Regions from separate parts of the Streptomyces sp. GLSS-08 genome, predicted to be linked through region 1. Evidence: riboswitches for the same ligand, from Rfam matches in the RefSeq annotation. Region 1 holds a riboswitch; each other region holds the start of a gene.
What was found. Region 1 has a riboswitch for cyclic di-AMP ahead of AC0ZLC_RS26790 (C40 family peptidase). Riboswitches for the same ligand answer to the same signal wherever they lie in the genome.
Positions count from the first base shown of each region.

Region 2: it holds a riboswitch for cyclic di-AMP, as region 1 does, so the genes downstream of both, AC0ZLC_RS21165 (LysM peptidoglycan-binding domain-containing protein) here and AC0ZLC_RS26790 (C40 family peptidase) in region 1, are expected to answer to the same signal.
Region 3: it holds a riboswitch for cyclic di-AMP, as region 1 does, so the genes downstream of both, AC0ZLC_RS15885 (M23 family metallopeptidase) here and AC0ZLC_RS26790 (C40 family peptidase) in region 1, are expected to answer to the same signal.

Region 1 is NZ_JBWJAQ010000017.1:126,567-128,757, forward strand. It holds gene pcrA (DNA helicase PcrA) at 1-800, opposite strand, end outside; cyclic di-AMP (ydaO/yuaA leader) riboswitch at 1,192-1,363, shown strand; gene AC0ZLC_RS26790 (C40 family peptidase) at 1,402-2,191, shown strand, end outside.
Region 2 is NZ_JBWJAQ010000011.1:165,279-167,469, reverse strand. It holds gene AC0ZLC_RS21170 (HAD family hydrolase) at 1-156, shown strand, start outside; gene AC0ZLC_RS21165 (LysM peptidoglycan-binding domain-containing protein) at 229-963, opposite strand; cyclic di-AMP (ydaO/yuaA leader) riboswitch at 970-1,129, opposite strand; gene AC0ZLC_RS21160 (CocE/NonD family hydrolase) at 1,599-2,191, opposite strand, start outside.
Region 3 is NZ_JBWJAQ010000008.1:6,494-8,684, reverse strand. It holds gene AC0ZLC_RS15890 (SGNH/GDSL hydrolase family protein) at 1-205, opposite strand, end outside; gene AC0ZLC_RS15885 (M23 family metallopeptidase) at 476-1,330, opposite strand; cyclic di-AMP (ydaO/yuaA leader) riboswitch at 1,333-1,490, opposite strand; gene AC0ZLC_RS15880 (phosphatase PAP2 family protein) at 1,954-2,191, opposite strand, start outside.

The DNA of each region.
Region 1 (2,191 bases):
GTCGTCATGATCAGGTCGTCGAAGTCGAGCGCGTTGGCCTCGCGCAGCCGCGACTGGTAGAGCGCGTAGGCCTGAGCGAGGGTCTCCTCGAAACCTCCTCCCGACTCCGTCCGGGAGGCCCCGGCGGCCTGGGCGGCGAAGTCCTCCTCGTCGATCAGCTCGTTCTTCAGGTTCGAGACCTTGGCGCTGAACGACTTGGGCGGGTAGCGCTTCGGGTCGAGGTCCAGGTCGCGGCAGACCAGGGCCATGAGGCGCTTGGAGTCCGCGGCGTCGTAGATCGAGAACGAGGACGTGAAGCCGAGCCGCTTCGACTCGCGGCGCAGGATGCGGACGCACGCGCTGTGGAAGGTCATCACCCACATCGCGTTCGCGCGCGGGCCGACGAGCTGCTCGACGCGCTCCTTCATCTCGCCCGCGGCCTTGTTCGTGAAGGTGATCGCGAGGATCTGGCCGGGGTGCACGTGCCGCTCGCCCAGCAGATACGCGATGCGGTGCGTGAGCACGCGGGTCTTGCCCGACCCGGCGCCGGCCACGATGAGCAGCGGGGAACCGGCGTGCGCCACGGCCGCGCGCTGGTTCTCGTTCAGCCCGTCCAGCAGCGTCGCCGGGTCCACGGCGGGGCGTGCCGCACCGTCGCGGTAGTACGCGTCCCGGCTCGGGGGCACGTCGAAACGGCCGCCGAACAGGTCGTCCGGAAGCTGCTCCGGCGTCCCGTCCTCGGGCGGCGGCGGGGGCTCTTCCCCGTGGGCCCCGGAGGGCTTGAGGTCCGCCAGGAAGCTGTCGTCAAAGAGGCTGCTCATCGCCTTCCGAGTCTAGGCCGCCCCACTGACAGCCCGTGGCCACGTCGGGACTCCACGGGTCTCCCAGAAGCGGACGGGCGGCCTCCGGCACCACGCGGGAGGCCGCCCGCCGGACACGTTCCCCCTGCCTGGAGCCCGCCGCCCGACCCCGCCTCGCCCTCCGGATCCGCACCGTCACCTCGGGTGACCGGCACGGACGAGACGCACGCCACGTCACGCGGACCGCGGAGACCGTCCGGACACCGAGTCGGCCGGAGGTGCGAAGCGACCCCCGAAAAGAAGGTCACAAAAACGTATCGGGCATATCGGCCATCAACCTTCACAGAAGCCACACGAGTTGGCTAACGTGCCGGTCAGGCCGCCCGACCCAACCGGCGAACGACGCCGGGCCGCGCGGCCTCCGCCGAATCCGGCGCGCCCACGCGGCGGCCGGAACCGGGGACCCACCGATCTTCGGGGTGAATCGGTCCGACCGCCCGTCCGGGCGAGGACCGTAGGGCAACCCTTCCGAACCACCCGCCCGAACCCGACAGCTAACCCGGTAGGCGGATCATGGAAGGAGTCGCCTCTCTTGGCGTCGCAACGCACAACGCGTCCCGCAGTGACGCGCGTAGCGGGCGCACGGGTCCCGGGTCTCGCCACGGCGGCCCTCACCTCCGTGGCCCTGCTCTCGCAGACCGCGAACGCCGCACCCTCGGCCGATTCGAAGCCCAGTCGCGAGGAAGTCCAGAAGAAGGTGGACGACCTCTATCACCAGGCCGGGACGGCCACCCAGCGGTACAACACGGCCAGGGAGAAGAGCCCCAAGCAGCGCACGCGGGACGACACCCCCCGCGACGACGTGGCCGGCCGCACCGAGAGGCCCCCCACCGCGCGCGCGGAACCGGTTCCGTACGCCGTCACCCTGTCCCGCACCGGGGCCGCCGTCTCCGACACCGCCCCCGTCCTGCCGGCCGGCCACACCGCCGAGCAGGCGGCGACGGTGCGCAAGGGGTCCGAGGCCGCCGGGGGGCCGGAGAAACCGGCCGTGCCGCAGCGGACGCTGAAGTCGGCCAAGGCGCAGGTGCAGCGGAAACTCGCCGACGCCCGCGGACTGCTCGCGCAGCTCACCGCGGCGGAGAAAGCGCGGCTCACGGCGGTCGAGGAGCGGCAGCGGGAAGCCGCGGAGCGCAGGACCGAGGAGCCGGCCCAGCAGCAGACCGCCCAGGAGAAGCCTCGCCCGGAGGCGCCCGCCCGGCAGGACCCGGACTCCCCGGCCGACGGCCCGGGCAGCACGGCGGACGCCCCCTCGTACGCCCCTACGCCCGGTACGGTGCTCGCCACGGACGGTCCGTCCTACGCCACCACGGCCGGCACGGTACTCACCACGGACGACCCGTCCTACGCCACCA
Region 2 (2,191 bases), on a different contig from region 1:
GAACTCAGGGCGGTGGCGGACGAGATCACTCTCTCGAACGAGGAGGACGGCATCGCGGTCGTCCTGGAACGGCTGTTCCCCGGCCCTGGGGACCGGGGAACGGCGGACGCCGTCGGGCGGCGAGCACCCGGCGCGGTCCTGCACGGGGCCCGGTAGGCGGGGCCCCGCGCGGGAATCAGTGCGCGGGGGCCCGCACGAGTGATCAGTGCGCGGGGCCCCGCACGGTGATCAGTACGCGCCGAAGACGTTGTCGATCGAACCGTACTTGTCGGCCGCGTAGTTGCAGGCCGCCGTGATGTTCGCGACGGGGTCGTACGGGTCCATCGAGGTGCCGTCCACGTGGTACGCGGCGAAGGTCGGGTCGATGACCTGGAGGAGACCCTTGGACGGGGTGCCGGCCACCGCGTTGGAGTCCCAGTTGTTGATGGCCTGCGGGTTGCCCGACGACTCGCGCATGATGTTGCGGTGGATGCCGTCGTAGCTGCCCGGGATGCCCTTCTGGGACATGATGTCCAGGGCTTCCCTGATCCAGCCGTCCAGGTTGTTCGCGTACGTCTTCACGGACGCGGGGGTGACGGCGGACTTGGCGGCCGTGGTGGTTCCGGTCGCGGCGCCCTTGACGGTCTTCGTGCCGACCGTCAGCTTCAGGCCCGGGCGGATCAGTGACGGGTCGCTGCCGATGACCGCGCGGTTGGCCTCGTACAGCTTCTTCCAGTCGCTGTTCTCGGTGTGCTCACGCGCGATCTTGGCCAGGGTGTCGCCCAGGGCCACCTTGTAGGTGACGAGCTGGACCTGCGGGACCGCGGCCGGCACGGACCGGACGGCCTGCGTCGGCTGCGCTGCCTGCGCAACGGTGGCGCCCACGAGGGGGAGCGCGAGTGCGGCTCCGCCCGTTCCGGCGGCGATGAGCCCGCGGGTGAGGGCGTTGTTTCCGGGACGACGGTGCTTGCCTCGAACGGCCATGACGAAACTCTTCCTCTCCGATGCCTGCGAGGTGAGCTGTCGGGTTCGGGCTGGGAGGTGCCCGGCCGCACGGTGACATGCGACTTAACCCCGAGCCGTTCCGTTGATCCGGACCGGCGGCTTACCTGGGTCCCCCGCTCCTGCCGTGCGTGGGTGGGTGGGGTCACCGAGCGGCGGCAGGATTAGGCGGGTCCGCTCGGATCGACGTGAACGTATGCGAGAGCACATGTCCGAAACAAGGCCCGATTTCCCCTGCCAAGGCATTTGATCTACCTCTGGCCAGGGGAGAAATGGTCCGATTAGACCGGAACGTGAAACTCAACTTGCCTTTAGCAAAGGGATACTTGTCCGGCCGGACTGGCGAAAAGATCGATTTGCGCGTGACCCATTTCACGCCAACAAGCGCCATGAAAGGGGATTTAAGGCAGGCAACTCGGGCATTACCGGCGGCGGCTCGAAGGTGGGGAGGCCCGGTGGCGCGGCGGCCCGGCGGCCCGGCGGCCCGGCGGCCGGGCGGGCTGCCGCGAGTGGGAGCGGGTGGGCCGCCGGGAGGGGGCGGGCAGGCCGCCGAGGGAGACGCTGCGTGCCGGGCCGAGTCCCGCCGGGCGGCGACGGGAACTGTCAGACGGGTCGTCCTAACCCGCCGTGCGCGGGATGCGCCTCTCCCACGTCCGGTGGAAGACGACCTCGTCCCCGTCCCGGCAGATCACCTCGTCCGAGGTGATGAACTCATCTGCCTCACAGGTGATTTGGGAGTGGGTCTCCACGCGCGCGTCCCAGGAGGTGTCCGGCCGGTGGAACCGGATCGACCAGTCCGAGCGGGTGCGGGCGGACAGGGGATCCCGCTGGCCGGTCGTGTACGTCTCCAGGGCGTCCTCCGTGACCTCGAGGCCGTCGGGGTACACCCGGGTGCCGCCGAGGCCCGGGTCCACCTCCAGTCGCCAGGTGCCCGCGGCGACATCCCGCACGACCAGCCGTTGCGGGCGGGGTTCGTCCAGAGTCGCCGGGACGACCGCGCCCAGCGGCGCCGACTCCTCAGGCTCCTCGAAGGTGATCGAGGGGTCCGACTCCCGCGCGCGTACGGGCAGTTCGAGCGAACTGCCGTCCGGGTGCAGCGTGAAGCCGGCGTCCGAGCCCGGCTGGGGCCAGACCCAGGGCCAGTACGCCGAGGAGACCGCGAGCCGGATGCGGTGCCCCGGCGGGAAGGCGTGACCGATGCCGCTCAGCT
Region 3 (2,191 bases), on a different contig from region 1:
TGGCCTGCCGAAGCTGGCCCTCGACGATCTGGTCGAGCAGTTTGCCGCGTACGGCGAGGTTGGTGTAGCCGAAGTCGCCCTCGGGGCGCCGGTCGGCGAGCAGTACCGCGAACCGGTCGGCCCAGCCGACGAAGGCCCCGTCCGGACCGGGATCGCCGACGCCTTCGGTGAAGCTGTCCCCCACCGCCACGTACGACCCGATCACTGATCTGTTGTCACTCTTCGAATCGTCTGCCACATCGGCCCATGATTCCCCTCCGATGTGAGCTACGCGACCGTAGGAAGGGGTTGACGGTCGGTGAGATAAGCCACTCGTCAAGTGTTGGTCAACCTCGGAATAAGGCGGTGCGCAGGGGCGGTTGACGAGCCTCAACGCCCGGAAGCACGGGCTCCGCACTTCCCGTCGCCGACGCCGTGCACGCCGGAGGCCGGACCCCGGGGATCGGGGTCCGGCCTCCGGTGGAGTGGGCGGGCGTCAGCCGACGGAGACGCCGTGTGCGCGCAGGTACGCGACGGGGTCCACGTCCGAGCCGTAGTCCGGGGTGGTGCGGATCTCGAAGTGCAGGTGCGGTCCGGTGACGTTGCCGGTCGCACCGGACAGGCCTATCTGCTGGCCGCCGGTCACGGTCTGCCCGGCCGAGACCGACAACGAGGACAGGTGGGCGTACTGGGAGTACAGGCCGTCGGCGTGCCGGATGACGACCTGGTTGCCGTACGCGCCGCCCCAGCCGGCCGAGACGACGGTGCCAGGTCCGACGGCCTTGAGGGAGGTGCCGGTCGGGACCACGAAGTCGACGCCGGTGTGATAGCCGCTGGACCACATGCTGCCCGCGGTCTTGTAGGCGGTGCCGACGGTGGCGCCCGCGACCGGCATGGTGTAGCCGGAGCTGCTGGTGGCCGCGGCCGGAGCGGCCTGCGTCTTCGTCGTCTGGGTGGTCTTGCCGGACGACGGGGCGGCGGGGGACGCGGCCTTGCCGCCGAGCGTCAGCTCCAGACCCGGGTGGATCAGCGCCGGGTCGCCCCCGATGACCGCGCGGTTGTCCTGGTAGAGCTTCTTCCAGCCGCCGGTGACGTGCTGCGTGTCGGCGATCTTCGCGAGGGAGTCGCCGGCCTTCACCGCGTAGGTCTTCGTCGCGGCCTTCTGGGCGGCGGCCGGCGCGGCGGCGGCCTTCTCCGGAGCGGCGGAGACGGCGGCCGCGGGAGTCGCGGCGTGGGCGCCCGCGGCTCCCATCAGCGGCAGGGCGAGTGCGGCGCCACCGGTGCCGACGACGGCGATCGAGCGGGTCAGGCGCAGGGACTTGGGACGGCGGTGCTTACCCTTCGCGGGCATGGTGCATTCCTCTCCGGCGCCTGCGAGGTGAGCTGTCGGGTGCGAGCTGGAGATGCCCGGCCGCGTTGCGCGCGGCTCAACCCCTAGCCTGTCCGGAGACCGGAACAGGCGTCGTACCTGTGGGTCCCCCGCTCCTGCCGTGGACGGGTGAGTGTGCGGGATTCCGGGCGGCGGCAGGATTGGGCGTCCGTCCGGAGTGAGGGTGAACGTAGGCGACATGAGAGGGCGTCGACAAGCTTGTGGGTTTTCTGTGCACACCCATTTCTTGATCCATGTCCGGATTGCCGGTCACTGTCCGTCGACGAGTGATCTTTCCGGGTCGGCAATCGCCCGGTAATCCCGCAGACTTGAGAAACCGGGTTCACGACGCATTGTCACCGGTATGACGCTGCTCACGCGCCACCCCGCCAGGAGGCCCTTATTCCCTACCAGTTGGACTGATGCGGCTAAACAGGACAGAAGGTCCAGACGGTACCTTGAGGGACATCTGACGCACGCCGTCCGGCGGCCGCCGGGACAAACGGACGGCGACGGCGGACCGCTCGTGGAGACGCGGCCCGCCGAGGGCTCGGACGGCCACCCGCACCGAGGCGGCCACGGTGGAGAGCGGTGCTCCCCGGGGCTCACCGCAGCAGACGCAGCGCCAGCCGGGGGCTCTTGCGCACCAGAGCGGCAGCGGCAAGGCCGATCAACGCTCCGGCCGCGACGTCGGACGGATAGTGGGCGCCGGTGTGCACCCGTTCGGTGGCCACCATCGCGGCCGGAACCGCACACACGGCGCCCGCCAGGGGCCACACCGCCGCCACCGCCGCCGTGAACCCCACGCCCGCGGCGGTGTGCCCGGAGGGGAACGAGGAGGAG